Regions from separate parts of the Aminobacter sp. BE322 genome, predicted to be linked through region 1. Evidence: predicted binding sites of a transcription regulator. Region 1 holds the regulator's gene; each other region holds the start of a gene.

Region 1 (5,439 bases):
CAAGCGAACGTCACGTCTCGCCGGCGAGCCTGCGATCGCGGCTCCGGGTCCCCATGGCCGTCGTCCAAGCACGGTTCACGGTCCGCACATTGGCCGCGGCCGTCGAGACCGAGCTCGACCGCGGCGCGGCGTTCCTGCTCGTTCCGGTGTTCCTGGCGATCGGGGTGCTGGTCTATTTCGGCCTCGCCGAAGAACCGGCCTCGCTGCCGATCGCGTCGGCGGCCCTGGCCATGGCGGCGGTGGCGTTTGCCGCGCGCACGAGCAGGTGGCTTCACTATGGGCTGGCTGCTGCGGCCTTCTGCCTGGTCGGCATGGCCGCGGCAAAGCTCGAAACCGCCCGGCTGGGCACGAAGATGCTCGGCGCCGAGATCTCGACGCAATTGAAGGGCCGGGTCGTGGAGATCGACCGGCTCGACAAAGGGCGCGTCCGCCTGACCATCGATGTCGTCGCCACCGTGCGGCCAACGCTCCGCTACGCGCCGGATCGCGTGCGCCTGACGGCACGCCGGGCGCCGGCGGGGCTCGCGGCGGGATCACTGGTCGGCGGCTATGTCCGCCTGATGCCGCCCTCCGGCCCGATCCGGCCCGACAGCTACGACTTTTCCTTCGAAAGCTATTTCGACGGCATCGGCGCCAGCGGGTTCTTCATGAAGGGACCGGAACTGGTCGCGGACGCGCAGCCTGTTCCGCTCGCCCTTGCGATCGAGGCCTGGCTTGGAAACCTGCGCGACCGCATTGCCCAGCGCGTCCGCGACCGGATCGGCGGCGTGGAGGGCGAAATCGCCGCGGCACTCATGGTCGGCGTGCGCGGCGGCATTCCGGAGGAGGTCAACGAAGCGCTGCGGCGGACGGGCCTCTACCACATCATCTCCATTTCCGGCCTGCACATGGCCATGGTCGCCGGAACCGTCATGCTGGGCCTGCGGCTCGGTTTCGCGGCCTTTCCGGCCTTCGCGTCCCGGCATCCGGTCAAGAAATACGCCGCCCTGGCGGCCCTGGCCTCTTCAGGCGGCTACCTTTCCATCTCCGGCGCCGAAGTGGCGGCGCAGCGCAGCTTCATCATGCTTGCGGTGATGCTGACGGCCGTGCTGTTCGACCGCGTCGCCCTGACCATGCGCAACCTTGCGATCTCGGCCATCATCGTCATTCTCGTATCCCCGCACGAGGTGGTCGGTCCGAGCTTCCAGATGTCGTTTGCGGCCACCGCGGCGCTGGTCGGCGCTTACGGCTGGTGGTCGGACAGGCAGGCCGAGCGGGTGCAGCCGGCGATCCAGCGTTCGCTTGCGGGCAATTTGTGGCGCAAGCTCTGGACGCTGGCGGTCGGGCTTCTTGCGACCTCGCTGATCGCCGGGCTGGCGACCAGCGTGTTCGGGGCCTGGAATTTCCAGCGCATCTCGCCGCTCAGCCTTTTCGCCAACCTGGCCGTGATGCCCATCGTCTCGGTGCTGGTGATGCCCTTCGCGGTTGCTGCCGGCGTGCTGATGCCGCTCGGCCTGGACGGCCTGTTCCTCGACACGATGGGGCGCGGCCTGGCCACCATGGTCGCCCTGGCGCAATGGTTCTCCGAGCGGTCGCCGGTCGACGCCGTCGGCCTGATCTCCGCCCGCGCGGTGATCCTGGTGTCGGTCGCGCTCTGCATCGCCTCGATGGCGACCACCTGGCTCAGATTCGCAGCCCTGCCATTCGCCGCAAGCGGATTGCTGCTGCTCGGCGAGGCAAGGATCCCAGACATACTGATCTCCGAAGACGGCCGGCTGGTCGGGGTGCCGACGGCGGGCGGCAGGCTGGCGGTCAACCGCGCACGTCCGAGCGACTTCATCACCGACAGCTGGAAGAGGGCCCTGGTTGCGGAGGAACTGGTCGGCCCGGTTGGCGCGGGCGGCAAGCCTTCGACCGTAACGGCCGCAATCGCAAAGTCGGATGCTTCGACGCCGCGCGAGCCAGCCTTGCCCCAGGAAGGAGGAGAAAAAGCGGACCGCAGGGAAGCCTTCGTTTGCGACGGTGGCCTCTGCACCATCGAGCACCCTTCAGGCGCCGTGATCGCCCATGCCGGCAATGCGGCGGCAGCCAAGCGTGCCTGCGCCGTGGCGAGCCTGATCGTGATCGACGATGCGACGGCGCGGGCTCCCTGCGCGAATTCGGCGGCGACCGTCGTCAGCAAGCGCGACCTGGCGCGTTTAGGCAGCGTCGCCGCGTACCTGCCTGAAAAAGGAGAGGCGGCGGTCCGTCAAATCGAAATCCAGAAGGCGATAGCCGCGCCCTACCGGCCGTGGCATGAGCACCGGGCATTCTCGCGCGAAGCACGCGGACTGCCGCCATTCCGCCGGGACCGTGCAAAGCCGCCGCCGGAGAAGGCCGCGCCATGAAGCATCTCGCAGCCCGACGGAATCGTCGGGCGTCGCATGAACAAGGCCAAGAAAAAGCAGCGGGAGCCATTCCCGGAAAAATGCGAGGCGGTTTGCCGTCGGAGTTGCTCGGACCAAAGAGATAGGCCGTTTTGGCTTTTCGATCAAAAGCGGCAACGCTCTTGGCTGCGGAATTGCATTCGTCGGAATGCCCGCCGCTCTGGCCCGGCCTCGCTGCAACCCAGAAAGATGACGATCCCGACCGGCCCGAGGCGGGATCAGGGCATTTCCTCCATTCATCGGACCGCGAAGACGCTCCATCTCTTTGGTCCGAGCAATTCCGGACGGAAACCGCTGCGCACTTTTCCTGGAATTGCCCTAGTAGCGCCGGATCAGCCCGACCAGCTTGCCCTGTACCTTGACCCGGTCGGGGCCGAAGATGCGGGTTTCATAGGCGGGATTGGCGGCCTCGAGCGCGATCGAGGCGCCCTTGCGGCGGAAGCGCTTGAGCGTCGCCTCCTCGTCGTCCACCAAGGCAACGACGATCTCGCCCGGATTGGCGCTATTGGCATTGCGGATGATGACCGTGTCGCCGTCGAAGATGCCGGCCTCGATCATCGAATCGCCCTTGACCTCGAGCGCATAGTGCTCGCCGCCCGAAATCATGTCCGGCGGCACCGAGATCGAATGCGTCCTGTGCTGGATGGCGTCGATCGGCACGCCGGCGGCGATGCGTCCCATCACCGGGATGGCGACCGCCGCGCCTGCATCGTCGTCATTGCCGGCCGAAAGCGCGCGTGACGGCTCGGGCTTGCGCCCCAGGCTGCCTTCGATGACGCTGGGCGAAAACTTCCTGGCGGCGTTGAGGCCCGGCGCGATCGAGTCGGGCAGGCGGATGACTTCCAGCGCGCGCGCGCGGTTCGGCAGGCGCCGGATGAAGCCGCGCTCCTCGAGCGCGGTGATCAGGCGATGGATGCCCGATTTGGAAGCGAGGTCCAGCGCCTCCTTCATCTCGTCGAAGGACGGGGGGATGCCCGCCTCCTTCAGCCGCTCATGGATGAACAGCAGAAGCTCGTGTTGTTTGCGCGTCAGCATCGCTGCCCCCAAGGGAATCGAAAGAAAAACAAACCCGGAACAAACACTATATGTTCCAGTTGTGTTCCGCAACCGATTAAATTTTGGTGAAGGCGCCGAGGGGCGCTCAGCGCAGCATCAGCACCAGGCAGCCAGTGCCAGATTCGGCGGCCGCTGCGAAGGGCTCGCGGATGATGACGCAATTGGCGTCGGCCAGTGTCCGCAGCATCGACGAGTCCTGGACCCCGAAGGGCACGGCGACGAGGCCGGCGTCGGTCTTGCGCACCACGCCGCGCACGTAGTCCTGGCGCAGGTCGTTTTCCTTCATGGGCGCCCCGAGCACGGCCTCGCGGATGTCCGGCGCATAGGGCCGCCCGCCGAGCTTCGCCAGAACCGGTTTCAGGAAGAGGTGCGAGCAGATGAGGCTCGCCACCGGGTTGCCGGGCAGGCCGATGCAGCGGGTGTCACCGAGCCGTCCGAACATCAGCGGCTTGCCCGGGCGCATGGCGATCTTCCAGAAATCGAGCTTCATGCCGAGGCCGGTCAGCACGCCGTGCACCAGGTCATGGTCGCCGACCGAGGCGCCGCCGAGGGTGACGATCACCTCGGCTCCGGCGTCGAGCGCCTGCCGGACGAGTGCCGAGATCGATCCGGTCTTGTCGGCCGCTATGCCGAGATCGAGGACGCGGGCGCCGACCGAGCGGGCAATGGCCGCCACGCCGTAGGCGTTGGACGAGATGATCTGGTCGGGGCCGGGCGAGCTTCCTGGCGGCAGCAGTTCGTCGCCGGTGGCGATGATCGCGACCAGCGGCGCGCGCTGCACCTCGAGCGTCGGATGGTTGGCGGCCGCCGCGAGCGACAGCGCGGCGGGGTCCATCAGGCGGCCGGCGTCGAGGATCAGGTCGCCTTCGCTGAAGTCGAGGCCCTTGAGGCGGATGTTGCGGCCGGGCGCGGTCGGCTCGACCACCTCGACCTCGCCGTTGCCGAGATCGCGCACGTTTTCCTGGATGACCACCGTGTCCGCGCCGGCCGGCACCGGCGCGCCGGTGAAGATGCGCACGGCCTGGCCGCGCGCGATTTTCCCTGCGAACTGCCGCCCGGCAGCCGCCTCGCCGATCACCGCAAGCCGGGCGGGCAGGTCGGCGATGTCCTGCGCGATCACCGCATAGCCGTCCATGGCCGAGGCATCGAAGGGGGGCTGGGTGCGCAAGGCGCGGAGCGGCGCGCCAAGCACACGTCCGGAAGCCTCGTCGAGGCCGATACGTTCGGTACCCGCCGGGGCAGCGCCTTCGAGCAAGCGTTCAAGCGCGTCGGCGACCGGCAGCAGCGCCATCTAGTCGACAGCCTTGTAGTCGCCCGACTTGCCGCCCGTCTTCTCGATCAGGCGGATGCCGGAAATCACCATGCCGCGGTCGGCGGCCTTGGCCATGTCGTAGATGGTCAGGCATGCGACGGAGGCTGCGGTCAGCGCCTCCATCTCGACGCCGGTCTTGCCGGTCACGCGCGCCAGCGCGGTCACCCTGAGGCCGGGCAGCGCTTCGTCCGGCTCGATCTCGACCGACACCTTGGTCAAGAGGATCGGATGGCACAGGGGCACCAGCTCGTGCGTGCGCTTGGCGGCCATGATGCCGGCAATGCGCGCCGTGCCCAGCACGTCGCCCTTCTTGGCGTTGCCGGACAGGATCAGCGCCAGCGTCTCGGGGCGCATCGTGACGGTGCCCTCGGCGACCGCCGTGCGGGTCGTCTCGGCCTTGTCGCCCACGTCGACCATGTTGGCCTCGCCGGTGGCGCCGATATGGGTGAGGGTTGCCATGTCAGGCGCTCGCCGCGAGCGGGCTGCCTTCGAGCAGCGCCCGCGTGGCGGCAGCCACGTCGGCCTGACGCATCAGGCTCTCGCCGACGAGGAAGCTGCCGATGCCCGACTTTTCCAGCCGCCGGCAGTCCTGGTGGGTGAAGATGCCGCTCTCGCCAACGAGCAGGCGGTCCGCCGGGACCATCGGCGCCAGGCGCTCGGATGTCT
Region 2 (5,439 bases), on a different contig from region 1:
GGGCACGATCGAGTTCATCGTCGACGCGTCCGAAGGGCTCAAGCCCGACCGGTTCTGGTTCATGGAGATGAACACGCGCCTGCAGGTCGAGCATCCGGTGACCGAGATGGTGACCGGGGTCGATCTGGTCGAATGGCAGCTCAGGGTCGCTTCGGGCGAGGCCCTGCCGGCGGCACAGAAGGAAATCCGCCTCGCGGGCCACGCCTTCGAGGCACGGCTCTACGCTGAGGATCCGGCCAAGGGCTTCCTGCCGGCGATCGGCACGTTGCACCACCTGCGCTTTCCAGCCGAGACGGCGCCGGGAACCGCGCTGCGGGTCGAGACCGGCGTGCGCGAAGGCGATGCAATCTCGCCCTATTACGATCCGATGATCGCCAAGATCGTGGCGCACGGGCCGGACCGCGCAACGGCACTGGCCGCCCTCGCCGATGCGGTCACCCGCACCGAGGTGGCGGGATCGATCACCAATGCAGCCTTCCTGGCCGCGCTGGCGCGCGACCCGGACTTCGCAGACGGCGACGTCGACACCGGTCTCATCGGGCGCAAGCAGGAGGCGCTGACCGTCACCACGGCGGCACCGAGCGGCCGAGCGGTGGCGCTTGCAGCGCTGGCGGCGACGGGTGCAAACGGACCCGACGGCTCCAACGATCCCTGGTCGAACCTCGCGGGTTATGCGCATTTCAACCCGACAGTGCGGCGCGTCGCCCTCGCCTACGGGGGAACGACAATCGCCGCGCATGTGACGGCGCGGACCGACGGGCGCTTCGAAGTGCGGCCGGACGGCGCCGACGCCTTCGTACTGTCGCCGCAAACCGCCGCCGATGGCGGTTCGACCGTGGCGCTGTGGCCCGGCCATGCCACGGTGTTCGAGAACGGCCAATCCTTCGACTTCGCGCTCAGCGACCCGTTTGCGCGGGCGGCCGAGATCGGCGAGAGCGGCTCGAGCATGCGCGCGCCGATGCCGGGGCTGGTCAAGCTGGTGCGGGCGGGCAAGGGCGACGCCGTGACCAAGGGCCAGCCGCTGCTGGTGCTGGAAGCAATGAAGATGGAGCACACCATCACGGCCACGCATGACGGGGTGATCCACGAGATCGCAGCGGAAGGCTCCCAGGTGACGGACGGAACCGTGCTGGTGCGGTTCGAGGAGTGACAGGTTAAGGCAGTAGGGCAGTAGGGCAGTAGGGGAGTAGGGAAACCGAAACTTGAGCCCTACTGCCTTGTTCCCTACTGCCCTACTGCCCTACTGCCCTACTGCCCTACTGCCCTACTGCCCTATTCCCTTATTCCCTTATTCCCCTACTCCCCTACTCCCCTACCCCGGATATCTCCATGGACACAAACAACGAGGCCGTGCCGCACAGGCAGTACGAAGACGTTCTCGCGCTTCTCACCGGCACGATGCTGGTGGCGCTGGGGCTGGTGCTCTACACCCATGCGGGACTGATCACCGGCAGTTCGGCGGGGCTGGCGCTGCTGATCCAATATGTGACCGGCTACGGCTTCGGCACCGTGTTCTTCGTCATCAACCTGCCCTTCTACTATCTAGCGGTGAAGCGGATGGGCTGGCCGTTCACATTGCGCACCTTCGCCGCCGTGGCGCTGATCTCGGTGCTGTCGCGGCTGACGCCGCAGTGGATCGGCATCGAAAGCCTCGACCCGCTCTATGCGGCGGTCGCCGGCGGCGGGCTGATGGGCATGGGGCTTTTGGTGCTGTTCCGGCACCGCGCCGGCCTCGGCGGCTTCAACATCCTGGCGCTCTACCTGCAGGACAATCACGGCATTCGCGCCGGCTATTTCCAGCTCGCGGTCGACCTCTCGATCCTCGTCGTGTCGCTGTTCTATCTCGACCTCGACAAGGTGGCGCTTTCGGTTGCCGGCGCCGCGGTGCTCAACCTGATCATCGCCATCAACCATCGCCCCGGCCGCTATGTCGGCATGAGCTGAGCCTCAAACGAAAGAGCCGCGCTCGATGGCGCGGCTCTTGCCGAAGCGGCCCGGGACGGCGTCAGTTCAGGGTCGGCTGCTTGGTCTTGCGCAGATAGGGCAGCACGCGCTCGAACTCGCCGAAGCGCTTGATGGCGTCCTCGTCCGACACCGCGGCCATGACGATGACGTCCTCGCCCTGCTTCCACTGCACCGGCGTCGCGACCTGGTGCTTGGCGGTCAGCTGGATCGAATCGAGCGCCCGCAGGATCTCGTCGAAGTTGCGGCCGGTCGACATCGGATAGGTCAGCATAAGCTTGATCTTCTTGTCGGGGCCGATGATGAAGACCGAGCGCACGGTGGCGTTGTCGGCCGGCGTCCTGCCTTCGGACGTCTCGCCGGCACCGGCCGGCAGCATGTCGAAGAGCTTGGCGACGGCAAGCGTCGGGTCGCCGATCATCGGATAGTCGACCTTGTTGCCCGACAGCTTCTCGATGTCGGCCTTCCACTTGTGGTGGCTCTCGACCGGGTCGACGGAGATGCCGATCATCTTGGCGTTGCGCTTGGCGAAATCGGCCTTGAGCCCGGCCATGTAGCCGAGTTCGGTGGTGCAGACCGGCGTGAAATCCTTGGGGTGAGAGAAGAGGATCGCATAGCCGTCGCCGATCCAGTCGTGGAAAGCGATCGGGCCTTCCGTCGTGTCGGCTCTAAAATCCGGAGCGGAATCATTGATACGAAGACTCATTGTCGGTTTCCTCCCAATCCAAACTCGACGCTTCGAACAGACCACGCCTGTGCCCTCGCTGAAACGGGGCGGCAGGTCGTGAATGGCGGCATTGTGCGCCAACGCCATTCAAAAGAAAACAGCGCGGCCACCCCTCGACCCAGCGACAAAATGACAATGGCCGGGACGGTGCCCGGCCATCGATCGATGCCGCGCGGCCCGGCTTATTGCGGGATCGGCGCGTACTTGCCGTTGCTCCACTGGTTGATGTCGTAGCTGGCGTTCTTGAGATCGCCCTTCTCGTCGAAGGTGACCTTGCCGACGACAGTGTCGATCGGCTCGCCGTTCTTGAGGGCCGCTGCGACCTTGGCAGGATCGTCGGAGCCGGCACGCTCGATGCCCTGGGCGAAGGCCTGGATGACGGCGTAGGAGAACAGTGTGAAGCCTTCCGGCACGAAGCCGCCCGCCTTGATCTTCTCGACCGCTTCCTTGGCCTCGGGCTTGGACTGCGGATCGGACGGGAAGACGAACATCGTGCCCTCGCCGGCGGGACCGGCGATCTGCCAGAACTCGGGCGAGGCGATCGAGTCGGGCATGATCAGCTGGAACTTGAAGTTCTGCTCGGCCGACTGGCGCAGGATGAGGCCGGCCTCGGGGTGATAGCCGCCGAAATAGACGACGTCGGCCTTGAGTTCCTTGAGCTTGGTGACCAGCGCCGAATAGTCCTTCTCGCCGGCATTGATGCCTTCGTAGAGGATTTCCTTGAGGCCTGCGGCGCCCATGGTCGACCGCACCGCATCGGCCACGCCCTGGCCATAGGCGCTCTTGTCGTGCAGGACGACGACGTTCTTGCCGGCATATTTCTTGGCGATCCACGGACCGATGAAGGCGCCCTGGGCGTCGTCGCGGGTGTAGAGCCGCATGATGGTAGGCCAGCCCTTGGCGGCTGCATCGTCGGTCAGCACCGGGTTGGACGAGGCCGGCGACATCATCAGCGCGCCGCTTTCGGCATAGACGGCGGAGGCCGGGATGCTCGAGCCCGAGCAGGCGTGGCCATCGATGAAGTTGATGCCGTTGGCGACGATGCGGTTGGCGACCGAGACCGCCTGCTTGGGATCGCAGACGTCGTCCTCGACGGAAAGCTTGACCTGGCGGCCCATGACGCCGCCCTTCTCGTTGATGGCCTTGACCGCCGCCTCGGCGCCCTTGCGGAACTGGTCGCCGATGTTGGCGAGCTGGCCGGTCATCGGCCCGACCACCGCAAAGGTGATCTCCTGCGCGAACACCGCGCCGGCGCTGAGCGACAGGCCGACGAGGGCCGCCCCGATGGTACGTTTCAGATGCATCTTGTCTCCTCCCTTGTGCCTGCAGGAGATGCCATTTCGCGTCTCGCTTGCAATTGCCGCATGCTTTTCACCCGCGCCCGACATTGTCTTGGCGCATGGGCGGGGAGCCATTGTGCCTGTGCGGCCTTCGCCTAGCAATCCGGGCGTGTGCCGGGCCCCACAAGCGAGAAAGCCGCGCCGGCCTTGTTTCGGCCGGTCGCGGCTTTGTCACGGAACGCTTCGCGGGGCATCTTCGTCCCCGTCGCAGCCTTGCCTGCCCTGTCAGTCCGGCGCGCCTCGCCCGTCCTTCAAGCCGTCGCGCTCTCGTTGTTGGGGACCGCCGCCCGCGGCAGCCCCGGCCTTCCCCCGAAGTTCTTTCTCAGTGCGCCGTCATCCATTCGCGCGCTTCGCGCAGGGCCCGTGCGATGTCGGTCTTGGACATCGTCATCGACAGTTCCGAGCGAAGCTCGGCGGCGTGGGCCGATCCCTTGATCGCTGCGATGTTGAACCACTTGTGGGCGGCGACGACGTCGACGTCGCAGTCCCGGCCGGTCGAATACATCATGCCCAATTCCACAAGGATGTCGGCCTGAGCGGTGCTGCCCATCGCACCGAAGCCGGCTTCAAAGATCTCGAAACGTGCCATTTTCTTGTCCCCTGTCCGTCTCCCGGAGCGGGCCAACCGGTGTCTTCCGGAGCCGCTCTCTCGATGCTTCCGAGGATGCCGGCGAACCTTGAATCCGCCGTAAAATGGCTTGCTTAACCCGAGGAAAACAAACCTCAAACAAAGGGTAAACCTCGGAATTCATTAAGGATGGGAAGCCTTGCGGCGTCTGGGATTTGAGAAAAATGCGCTGAAAATGCATGCGTCGCGGCGAAAGCCTTTGATAACCACGCCTGAGCTTTGCGCTGGCCGCGGGCGCGCTGCCGGAGACGAAATATCCCGATGGAAGTGCCAAAAAATGCTGCGGTCTTACCCAGCGGCACCGCTTCCGTTTTCGGCACGGCTGATTTACGCTTACGTTTGCGTAAACGTCAGGCGGGGGAGATGCCTGCGAGCAAGACACCAACCGGGAGGATTTCAATGTTTGGCAAGATGAGCCTGGCCGTCGCGGCCACCATGATGCTGGCGGGTGCGGCTATGGCCGATCCGATCGAAGGCAACTGGAAGACCGAAGCCGGCTCGACCGCGGCGATCGAGACCTGCGGCGGCAGCTTCTGCATCACGCTCAAGGACGGCAAGCATGCCGGCAAGAAGATCGGCACGTTCAAGGCCGACGGCGACAACGCCTATTCGGGCAAGATCACCGATCCGGCCAACGACAAGACCTACACCGGCAAGGCCACGCTCGCCGGCTCGAACCTCAAGATGAGCGGCTGCGTGTTCGGCGGGCTGATCTGCAAGAGCCAGAACTGGAAGAAGCTGTAAGAGAGCGAGGAGGGAATAGCGAGTAGGGAAATAGTGAG
Region 3 (5,439 bases), on a different contig from region 1:
CTAGGATGACGACCCCGCGTCTGCGCGTTCGGCCAACCTGCGAGGCCGCAAGGATAAGCAGCTTGCGCCGGCGATTTGGCTTTGGCGCAGATGACGGCCGCAAGGCTGCACCCATGTCGAAGGTCGAGCATGATCGCAGAGCCGCCGATTGCATTGGACAGCTTGCGCTGCCGCCCTGGCGGCGTCCCCCAATGAACGGACGACGAGGTCTCGACCGCCAAGACCTAGCTGGCAGCCCCGGCCGCGACAGCTCTAGCTCGGCCTAGACCTAGTGGATCAGGGTGGGCCGCTCGACGAACCTGACATCGGCGCAGCCCCGGCCACAAAAGCCGCCTCCCCGGGGACCCGATGGATCCGGACGGGCCGCCCGCCGAACATCGGCGCAGCCCCAGCGACGACAGCCGCTGCCTCTGTCTAGACCTGATGATGGCTCGGGGCGGGGGTCGCTCGATGAACCTGACATCGGCGCAGCCCCGGCCACGACGGCCAATTCCTCGGCTTGGACCTGATGGCTCACGGCGGGCCGCTCGACGAACATGACGTCGACAGCGTCCTGGTCCGTCAAGAAATCTACGCCGTCGCGATCAGAACGGGATTTCGTCGTCGAGGTCGCGCGAGCCGCCGCCACCGCCCATGCCACCGCGGCCGCCGCCACCACCGCCGCCTCGGCCGTAGCCCTCGGTCGGGCTCGACTGGCCGAAATCGGAACCACGGCCGCCGCCATAGCCACCGCCCTGCCCGCCGCCATAACCGACCTGGCCTCCGCCACCGCTATAGCCGGAGTCGCCGCCCTGGCCGCGCGCGTCGAGCATCTGCAGCTCGCCACGGAATTTCTGCAGCACGATTTCCGTGGTGTAGCGCTCGATGCCGTCCTTCTCCCACTTGCGGGTCTGGAGCTGGCCTTCGATGTAAACCTTCATGCCCTTCTTGAGGTACTGCTCGGCGACCTTGGCGAGGTTGTCATTGAAAATGACGACCTGATGCCACTCGGTCTTCTCCTTGCGCTCGCCGGAATTCTTGTCGCGCCAGCTTTCCGAGGTGGCGATACGCAGGTTGACGACCGGCTCGCCGGAATTGAGCCGGCGGATTTCAGGATCGGCGCCCAGATTACCGACCAGAATGACCTTGTTGACGCTACCTGCCATGACACCGCTCCGCGCTCGTCCGAAACCAGATCCAAATTGTGAGGGCGCACATTAGCCCAATGCGCCATCCGCCCGCGCCCCCTGCGGGTGGAAAAGGACATGCCGTCCACAAATCATTTTCGTTCTTATTTTGTTCTATATCAGATCCATAACCATTGGCAAGAGCCGGCAGCATTGTCCGCATTTGGCCATCACGCCAAGCTGGTGCGCAGATTGACAGCTGCGAATGCCAAGGGCATCGTTGGCGTGCTTCATGGGGCGCATCGGCAGACGGCCGAAAGGGCAATGCCCACCTGGGAAACACCCAACCGCAAGCGCGCCCATGCCGAGCCTCGAAAACCTCAAAAAGCAAGCCAAGCAATATCTCCGCTGGCATCGCCAGGGCTATTATCCGGTGGCCGCCGAACTGAGAGCCGGCCTGCCCCGGTTCGCCGGCCTCGACGACGGCCAGATCATGCAGGCGAACTTCAAGCTCAGCGACGCGCAGGAGCTGGTCGCGCGGCAACAGGGCTTCGACGGCTGGCAGGCGCTCAAATCGGGAGCCGATGACATGAGCCGACAAGACGTGCCGGCGCAGCCGCCCATCCTTGCCGCGATTTCGGCGCAGCTGTTCGTTGCCGACATGGCCGTGTCCTGCGCGTTTTTCACCGAAAGGCTCGGTTTTGCCGTCGATTTCGCTTATGGCGAACCGCCCTTCTACGCCCAGATCGTTCGCGACCATGCGCGCATCGCACTGAGACTGGTCTGCGAACCGGTTTTCGTGGGCGACATCCGTCGGCGCGAGCACCTGCTTTCAGCCTCGATCACCGTCGCAACCGCAAGCGAGATCAAGGAGCTGTTTGCGGAATTCCACGCCGCAGGGGTGGCGTTTCACCAGACGCTGCGAAAAGAGCCCTGGGGCGCCCGAAACTTCATCGTGCTCGACCCCGATGGCAACCTGATCCTGTTTGCCGGACCGGCGGGCTAAGCAAGCGGCGCGCCGTCGGGAAAGCAGCGGTCGCTAGCCTTCCAGCCGACCGGTTCGGTCTTGCGCGAGGGCAAGCTCGACCGCCGCCTCGGCATGAAGCTCGACCATGTCATAGGCTGGCATCGGGTAGTGTTCAATGGCGAGCAGCAGCGGCAACTCGGTGCAGGCGACGACGATGCATTCCGCCCCCCGTTCCGCCAGCCCCTTAGCCAGTCGCAACAGCAGCGCCTTCGAGTCCGGCCTCACCACGCCGAACGTCAGTTCCTCGATGATGACGCGATGCAAGGCGGCCCGCTCGTCCTCCGGCGGCACCAGCGCTTCGATGCCGAACTGCTTCTCCAGCCTTTCGCCGAGAAAGCCGAGCTCCATCGTGTAGCGCGTGCCCAACAGCCCTGCCCGTCTGTGCCCGGCGGCCTCGAGCGCCCTGCCGGTCGGATCGGCGATGTGCAGCAACGGGATATCGATGGCCGCAGCGATCTTGTCGGCGACGAAGTGCGGCGTCACCGCCGTCAGCATGGCGAAGGCCGCGCCGCCGGCCTCGAGATGCCGCCCGGCAATGGAAACCACGGCGGCGACCCGCTCCCAGTCGCCCCTGGCGGCGAGATCGTTCAGTTCGTCGAAGTCGAGCGTGAACATCAGCGAGCGTGCATTGTGATGCCCGCCCAGCCGCCGATGCGCCGCCTGGTTGACGAGACGATAGTAGAGCGCGCTGGATTCCCAGCTCATGCCCCCGATCAAGCCGATGAGCTGCGTCTGGCGTTCGGCCATGGTTCTCCCCTCGCTCGGTCGGGCCTGGCGGATCAGGTCGGAATGCCTTGCCGGGAAGACAAGCGCCGCCGCCCGAGAAATACCGCCGCAAAGAATGCGCCGTGAGACTATCGACGCAAGATATGGGGCGCAAAAATATGGCCCCGCCGCTCCTTGGAGCGCACGGGGCCTTTTGTCGGGTTCTACCCTTGATTGCCGGGAGCGGTTTACCGGCTTTGCTCTCTCGGATGCTCGTGGCTCACGGCCACCGATCCGACTACGGTTTCTGATTGTATGGGGGACAGCAGGTCACGGTCTGCGGGGCTGTTCACTCAGGAACGGCCAGGCACCTGCGCCTGCCGCGGCTCCGTCTCTCTAGCGGAACCTTTCGGGACTGTCCGGTGGAGTCATGCCTAGCTCCTACGTCAGTTGCGCCAAATGTACGCCTTCCGCTCAACTCGCGTGTCTGCGGCGTCTCGCAGACCGTCCGTAGCATGGTGAGGAGCCATTGAACGGGCTCGGCATCGGGCGACAAGGGCAGTCTGCATCCCTGATTCGGCCACGTCAACAGCAACATTGTTAGACGGGAAAGATGTGAACGGCGCCGCCGTTCCGCCGGGTCTCCGCCTCCCCCGCTCCTGCCATAGCGTTGTCAGGATGTCGTTCGGCCTTTGTTCTTTTCGCTTGCCCGCCGGCGCCAAAGGCGCTTAAACGCTTGCCGGTGTGCGCGGCGCCGCTCTCGACCGGGCGTCGAAAATACCTACATAGGGGGATGGCCGGGCTCGCCCGCCACTCCGAGACATCCAGATTTGAGGCGGCGGCGCGGCAATGGCCGATCACAAGTACATTTCCATTCGCGGTGCGCGCGAGCACAATCTCAAGAACGTCGATCTCGACCTGCCGCGCGACAGGCTCATCGTCATGACCGGCCTTTCGGGCTCGGGAAAGTCGTCGCTCGCCTTCGACACCATCTATGCCGAGGGCCAGCGCCGCTACGTCGAGAGCCTGTCGGCCTATGCCCGCCAGTTCCTGGAGATGATGCAGAAGCCGGACGTCGACCAGATCGACGGCCTGTCGCCGGCGATCTCGATCGAGCAGAAGACGACCTCGCGCAACCCGCGCTCGACGGTCGGCACCGTCACCGAGATCTACGACTACATGCGCCTGCTGTTCGCGCGCGTCGGGGTGCCCTATTCGCCGGCCACCGGCCTGCCGATCGAGAGCCAGACCGTGTCGCAGATGGTCGACCGGGTGCTGGCGCTGGACGAAGGCACCCGCCTCTACATCCTCGCGCCCATCGTGCGGGGCCGCAAGGGCGAGTACAAGAAGGAACTGGCCGAGCTGCAGAAGAAGGGTTTCCAGCGCGTCAAGATCGACGGCGCCTTCTACGAGATCGGCGACGCGCCGGCGCTAGACAAGAAGTACAAGCACGACATCGACGTGGTGGTCGACCGCATCGTCGTGCGTCCCGACCTCGCCACGCGCCTGGCGGATTCGATGGAAACGGCGCTGAAGCTCGCCGAGGGCCTGGCCGTCGCCGAATTCGCCGACCGGCCGCTGGACGCCAGCCTGACCGGCGAAGACTCGGTCAACAAGTCTGCGAACGAAACCCACGAACGCATTCTTTTCTCTGAAAAATTCGCATGTCCGGTGTCGGGCTTCACCATCCCCGAGATCGAGCCCCGGCTGTTCTCGTTCAACAACCCCTTCGGCGCCTGCCCGGCCTGCGACGGCCTGGGCTCGCAGCGCGCCATCGACCAGGCGCTGGTGGTGCCCGAGGACCATGTCTCGCTGCGCGAGGGCGCCGTCGCCCCTTGGGCCAAGTCGACCTCTCCCTATTACGCCCAGACGCTGGAGGCACTCGGCAAGGTCTACGGCTTCAAGCTCGGCGACCGCTGGCGCGAGCTGTCGGCGGAGGCGCAAGATGCCATCCTGCACGGCACCGGCACGAAGGAAATCACCTTCAACTATGACGACGGCCTGCGCTCCTACAAGACGACCAAGACTTTCGAGGGCGTGATCCCCAATCTCGAGCGCCGCTGGAAGGAGACCGAATCCGCCTGGATGCGCGAGGAGATCGAGCGCTTCATGTCGGCGACCCCCTGCCCGACCTGCGCCGGCTACCGCCTCAAGCCCGAGTCGCTGGCCGTCAAGATCGGCGGCAGGCACATCGGCGAGGTCACCGAGCAGTCGATCCGCAAGGCCAATGCCTGGTTCGAGGCACTGCCGGCCCAACTCAACGACAAGCAGAACGAGATCGCCGTCCGCATCCTCAAGGAGATCCGCGAGCGGCTGCGCTTCCTCAACGACGTCGGCCTCGACTATCTCACCTTGTCGCGCAACTCCGGCACGCTGTCGGGCGGCGAGAGCCAGCGCATCCGGCTGGCCTCGCAGATCGGCTCGGGGCTGACCGGCGTGCTCTATGTGCTCGACGAGCCGTCGATCGGCCTGCACCAGCGCGACAATTCCCGCCTGCTGGACACGCTGCGCCACCTGCGTGACATCGGCAACACGGTCATCGTCGTCGAGCATGACGAGGACGCGATCCTGACCGCCGACTATGTCGTCGACATCGGCCCG
Region 4 (5,439 bases), on a different contig from region 1:
GGCGAGCACCGGGTCCGCTTTCTCCACCAGCGATGACCCAATCGATCGCGCTGAGATTCAGTCCATTCAGCGGGCCAAGAAGAGGTTCCAAGCTTAGAAACTTGATTGCAGCATTCGTCGCACGAAGGTCAGTTACGCGAGATAGGTAATCAGATGACTCAACGCTGACACCCATCCAGACATTGGATGGCCACTCTAAACGAGCGGACAGATCTCGAAGCTTGTCTGAGCGTTTCGTCAGCACCTGATAGGTGTGCTGAGGCGTGTCCTTCATTACGGCGAATACGCTGCTAATAAAATCTAGAGGGACATCTTCGTGGAATAGGTCTGACATAGAATTTACAAAAATGAGACGACCGCGCTTCCAAGTTCTAGGCAAGGCAAGGGCGTCGTAGTCGAGTTTAAGTTTGCCATTCCATTTGGCTCGCCCACCAGATTTACGCGTAATTCCGGTGTATTTTGGCTGCCCCATCGCTTCAAGGCGGCTCGCCATCCGCATTGCATAGCAATTGGTGCATCCGGGCGACAGTATCGTGCATCCTGCGACAGGATTCCAGGTCGCTTCAGTCCATTCTATGCCCGAATTGGTAGCCATCGTTCAGCCTTGGAACTTGATTCTAACGTGCTCTGGATAGGTGAGCCCTCTCCGTTTGCCTGTGACAGAATGGGCTGTGACCTTTCCTTCATTCTCAAGTTTCACGAGAATTTCGCGATAGTTGGGTCGGATATATGACGTGTCCACGCTGTGTTTTTCATAAATCTGATCAAAGGTGACTTCTTGGCCGGCGTAATCGGCGAGCAGGCTGCCTTCCAAGGCTTCGAGGGGGCGCCTCAGCGAAAAAAGCAACGGCATATCAGCATCAGCAGGAGAGTAGGTTAGCGACGGCACACCCTGATCGTGTGTCGAGCTTTCCTTCGCCATGATGTTCTTCATGATGTCATAGCCTTTGAAATGCTTCGATACAAAAATCAATTTATGGGATGTTCTTTTTCCCGCTGCGTTCTTGAACGTAAACGGAAGTACATACTTTCCGCCGAGGTTCTTAATCTCATTTGCCAAGGACTCGAGAATAAGAGCCTCTCTCAGGTCGGGATTTTTTCCTTTTAGCTTTACCCGCAGTTCGTCCGCTCTAGCTTCCCCAAACAGGGCATTCATGTGTCCCGTTACGGCAGGGTTGTTAATTCCAGCATTGATCCGGTTGTAATTAAAGAAGAAGACGCAATCGCATCCCCAATCTTTAATAACGCCATTCACTATTTTCAATGAAAGTCCTTTGTAGCCAAAAGGGTCAACAAAAGAAAATGAAGGTATGAGTTTCGTTTGCATGAAAAACTTGTCAGCATCTTCGTCCACTTCCCCGCATGCTACGTCAGGCTTAAATTTTAGCCTTTCGATTCCAGGTAACGCGTCTATTTCTGCTTGCAGAGTCGACGTGTTGTCTTTGCTTGCATCATTCAGAAGGGCGACTAGCATATTCGCCAACTTTGGATTTTCGATAGCACGTTCAAGCACCAGCAAGGGCGTGGAAGCGGACCCATCCCTATATCTGCCAGGACCTGCATACAGGTCGATGTAGGCAATCTTGCCATCCTTGAGCTCAGCGGTTGGCATGACAACTGTGGCCCACGCACTGAAGTATTTCTCTACAATTCTAGCCTTGACCTCGGATTGGTCGCTGCGTTCTTCGAAAAATTTCTGGCCCATGTCGCTCCTCAAGCATGGAACATAAAGGGAACATTGTCAACAATTTTGGTGGTAAGATTCTGCCCCAAGTAATTTCTGAGTAAAAATGGGCCTAACAGTCAAGTGGTTCTCGGCTTTTTCGGGCAATGCAAATCGGCCGCGAACATGACGGCTGGCTGAAAAGGGAAGCACCAGCACTCCGTCGTGTGTCACCATCTGTCAGCAATCTGCAAAAAAGTCCCACCCCGTTTTTCCACCCCCTCCAGAACCTCCCGTATCATTGGCCCTGCGATCTTCCACGGGACCCCGGTGCGCACCGGGCATCGGGGGGAAGCGCCGGTGCCGGGCTGGCGGGAGGTCGGTTCTCCTCGCTGGGTGATGAGCCCCCAAGCCCGGGCCTTGCGGCGGCCGGCGGTGCGAACGCATCGCGGCGACTGAGCGGGGCAAGCAGCCGGGCGGAGCGCGGGTTCGCGCCACGTTACTAGACTATCGGCAGGCTCGGCCCCGCGCCCCGCTTCCCGGATTTTTCTCCCTGTTACGGGAGCGTTCTTTGACAATGGCCAGGCGCGAAAGCGAGCGTGGCGATGAAGAAACTCGGCAAAGCGCGGAGGCTTGCGATCCTTCGCGCCCCCCTCTGGCCTGCCGGCCATCTCCCCCTCAGGTGGGGAGATTGGCAGCTGCGCCCGCCTCGCCCGATTTCCAATGTTGAAGGTTGTGCGAGGCCGCGATGAAGGCGTGATCTCCCCACCTGAGGGGGAGATGGCCGGCAGGCCAGAGGGGGGCAACGTAGGGTGGGGGCGCGCGCGATCTTGCCCTCGCCCCGTTTACGGGGAGAGGGAAGCGAAGCCCGGTTTGCCGGGCGAAGCAGGGTGAGGGGCAGCGGCGACAAAGGAGACAGGGGCGCGACGTCGGCGCCGCCCCTCATCCGCCCTTCGGGCACCTTCTCCCCGCGAGCGGGGAGAAGGAAGAAATCAGAGCAGCCCCGCCTGCTCGGCTTCGCGCTTCAAATTCTGCCGCGGCCGGGGGCCGAGCTGCTGGATCACCAGGCCGGCGGCCAGCGAGCCGAGGTCGCCGCAATCCTTGAGCGAGCGCCCTTGCGTGTAGCCGAACAGGAAGCCGGCGGCGTAGAGGTCGCCGGCGCCGGTGGTGTCCACCAGCTCGCGGATCTTGGTCGCCTCGATCACTACGGTCTCGTCGCCGCGCACGATCACCGAGCCCTTCTCCGAACGGGTCACGGCGGCGAGCTTGCAGTCCTTGCGGATCTGGGCGAGCGCTTCGTCGAAGGACGAGGTCTCGTAGAGCGACTTGATCTCGTGGCTGTTGGCGAACACGATGTCGACCGTGCCCGAGCGCATCAGCTCGAGGAACTCTGTGCGGTAGCGGTCGATGCAGAACGAATCCGACAGCGTCATCGACACCTCGCGGCCGGCGGCGCGGGCGTGCGCGGCGGCCAGCAGGATCGCTTCCTTGGCCAGCGGCGGGTCCCACAGATAGCCCTCGAAATAGGTGACCTTGGCGGCGCGCACCCTGTCGGCGTCGACGTCGTCGGGCCCGAGCTCGACGCAGGCGCCGAGATAGGTGTTCATCGAGCGCTCGCCGTCGGGGGTGACGAAGATCATCGAGCGCGCCGTCGGCGGGGTACCGTCGAGCGGTTTCGTGTCGAAGGCCACGCCCTGGGCGCGGATGTCGTGGGCGAAGATCTCGCCGAGCTTGTCGCGCGAGACCTTGCCGAAATAGGCGGCGCGGCCGCCGAAGGAGGCGACTCCGGCGGCGGTGTTGCCGGCCGAGCCGCCCGAGGCTTCGATCGCCGGGCCCATGCGCGCATAGAGCAGCTCGGCGCGCTCGGCGTCGATCAGGTTCATCGCCCCCTTGATGATGCCGTTGTCGCCGAGAAAGGCCTCGTCGCATTGGGCGATGATGTCGACGATGGCGTTGCCGATGCACAGCACGTCATATTGGCTCATCAGGGTCTCCGCGGCGCGTTCGCCGTTGCTTGGGCCATTCTCGGGGCCGACGGATCGGCAAAACGCATTGCCTGTAGCGGCTCGCGGCCCGTTTGCCTACCCGGCAATTTGGCCCTCCTGTGCTTGAGGCGGGCCGCGCGGCACCTTATCTCAGCGGGCGAACAGGGAGCGACCTCAAGACCATGATCCTCGACGCCGCCCGCGCCGCCGCCGGCCAGCTCTTTACGCCGGAGTTCCGCGCGGTGTTCTTCAAGACGCTGGGGCTGACCGTCCTGGCGCTCATCGCGCTCTGGTTCGGCATCCGCGAGCTGTTCGACTGGCTGGCCATGCCGTGGATCGACGCCATGCTGCCGGGCCTGCCGGCCTGGACCGGCTGGCTCGGCCTGGTCGCGGCCATCGTCGCCGGCATCGGCCTGGCGCTCGCACTCGCGCTGCTGGTCGCGCCGGTGACGGCCATCGTCGCCGGCCTGTTCCTCGACGACGTCGCCGAGGTGGTGGAGAAGGCCAGCTATCCCGCCGACCGCCCGGGGCGGGCGGTGCCCGCCCTGCGCGCCATCGTGCTGGCGGTCAAATTCTTCGGCATCGTCATCCTCGGCAACATCATCGCCCTGATGCTGATGTTCATCCCGCTCGTCAACATCGGCGCCTTCTTCCTGGTCAACGGCTACCTGCTCGGCCGCGAATTCTTCGAATTCGCCGCCATGCGCTTCCGCTCCGAACAGGACGCCAGGGACATGCGCCGCCGCAACGCCGGCACGGTGTTCATGGCCGGCCTCGTCATCGCCGCCTTCCTCGCCGTGCCGGTCCTCAACCTTCTCACCCCGCTCTTCGCCGCGGCGATGATGGTGCACCTGCACAAGAGCCTGTCTGCGACCGAGACCGGGCCGGCGGCGGCGCGGGCGTGACCGCCTTCAGCCCTCGCGGCCGAACAGCGCCTGCAGCTTGGCGTAGGCCATGCCGTCGCGGGCGAATTCGAACGTGCCCTGGCCGAGCATCTCGCGCGACGCCCGCTCCATCATGCCGAAGGCGTAGGCGGTGAGCTTGGAGCCGAGCGAGATGCGCTTGGCGCCGGCCTCGGCCAGCACTGCGACCGAGAAGCCCGGCACGGCCAGCACGTTGACCGGCTTGGAGACCGCGCTGCACAGGGTGCGGATCACGCCGATATCGGTGATGCCCGGCGCATAGAGCACGTCGGCGCCGGCCTTCTCGAAGGCCTGCAGCCGCTTGATGGTGTCGTCGAGGTCGGGCCGGTCCCAGAGGAAATTCTCCGCGCGTGCCGTCAGCACGAAGTCGTGCTTCAGCGCCCGCGCCGCCTCTGCGGCGGCCGTGACGCGCTCGACCGCATGCGAGAACTCGTAGATCGGATTGTCGGCCTCGCCGGTGTGGTCCTCGATCGAGCAGCCCGCGAGCCCTGCGGCCTCGGCCGCGAAGATCGTCTCGCCGGCACTTTCGGGGCTGTCGCCCTTGCCCTTCTCGAGATCGGCCGACACCGGCAGCCCGGTGGCATGCGCCATGTCGCGGCAGTGGTGGATCATCGTCTCGAAGCCGACCTCGCCGTCGGGCAGGCCGCGCGAGAAGGCGAAGCCGGCGCTGGTCGTCGCCAGCGCCTCGAAGCCGAAGGAGGCGAGCAGGCGGGCGGTGCCGACGTCCCAGGGATTGGGGATGATGAAGGCGCCCGGCGCCTCGTGGAGTTTCCGGAAGACCGCGCCCTTGTCCATGTCAACACCCTCGAGCTGAACCGACGGGCCGATACTAGACCGGAGTTCGGAACGCCTCAAATCCGATTTCAGG

What was found. Region 1 encodes LexA, which represses DNA repair genes until DNA is damaged. Its sites were predicted from a motif close to TGTTCNNNNTGTGTTCNG; they were not measured.
Region 2: J2X50_RS15150 (sel1 repeat family protein) is a predicted target of LexA. The motif match lies at 4,742-4,759, and genes of this name have one in related genera.
Region 3: uvrA (excinuclease ABC subunit UvrA) is a predicted target of LexA. The motif match lies at 3,521-3,538, and genes of this name have one in related genera.
Region 4: J2X50_RS23640 (three-Cys-motif partner protein TcmP) is a predicted target of LexA. The motif match lies at 1,721-1,738, and genes of this name have one in related genera.

The regions. Positions count from the first base shown of each region.
Region 1 is NZ_JBNPXB010000001.1:121,409-126,847, reverse strand. Features, by position in the region: gene J2X50_RS00595 (ComEC/Rec2 family competence protein) at 1-2,366, shown strand, start outside; gene lexA (transcriptional repressor LexA) at 2,724-3,440, opposite strand; gene J2X50_RS00585 (molybdopterin molybdotransferase MoeA) at 3,547-4,752, opposite strand; gene moaC (cyclic pyranopterin monophosphate synthase MoaC) at 4,753-5,232, opposite strand; gene trpC (indole-3-glycerol phosphate synthase TrpC) at 5,234-5,439, opposite strand, start outside.
Region 2 is NZ_JBNPXB010000010.1:11,760-17,198, forward strand. Features, by position in the region: partial or broken gene J2X50_RS15130 (biotin carboxylase N-terminal domain-containing protein) at 1-1,126, shown strand, start outside; gene J2X50_RS15135 (YitT family protein) at 1,330-1,944, shown strand; gene J2X50_RS15140 (peroxiredoxin) at 2,006-2,668, opposite strand; gene J2X50_RS15145 (ABC transporter substrate-binding protein) at 2,872-3,993, opposite strand; gene J2X50_RS15150 (sel1 repeat family protein) at 4,352-4,618, opposite strand; gene J2X50_RS15155 (DUF2147 domain-containing protein) at 5,057-5,401, shown strand.
Region 3 is NZ_JBNPXB010000006.1:439-5,877, forward strand. Features, by position in the region: gene ssb (single-stranded DNA-binding protein) at 585-1,145, opposite strand; gene J2X50_RS11095 (VOC family protein) at 1,468-2,112, shown strand; gene J2X50_RS11100 (aspartate/glutamate racemase family protein) at 2,146-2,880, opposite strand; gene uvrA (excinuclease ABC subunit UvrA) at 3,688-5,439, shown strand, end outside.
Region 4 is NZ_JBNPXB010000029.1:16,268-21,706, reverse strand. Features, by position in the region: gene J2X50_RS23645 (DUF5131 family protein) at 1-595, opposite strand, end outside; gene J2X50_RS23640 (three-Cys-motif partner protein TcmP) at 599-1,705, opposite strand; gene J2X50_RS23635 (adenosine kinase) at 2,656-3,648, opposite strand; gene J2X50_RS23630 (sulfate transporter family protein) at 3,831-4,553, shown strand; gene J2X50_RS23625 (isocitrate lyase/PEP mutase family protein) at 4,560-5,366, opposite strand; gene J2X50_RS23620 (HAD family hydrolase) at 5,435-5,439, opposite strand, start outside.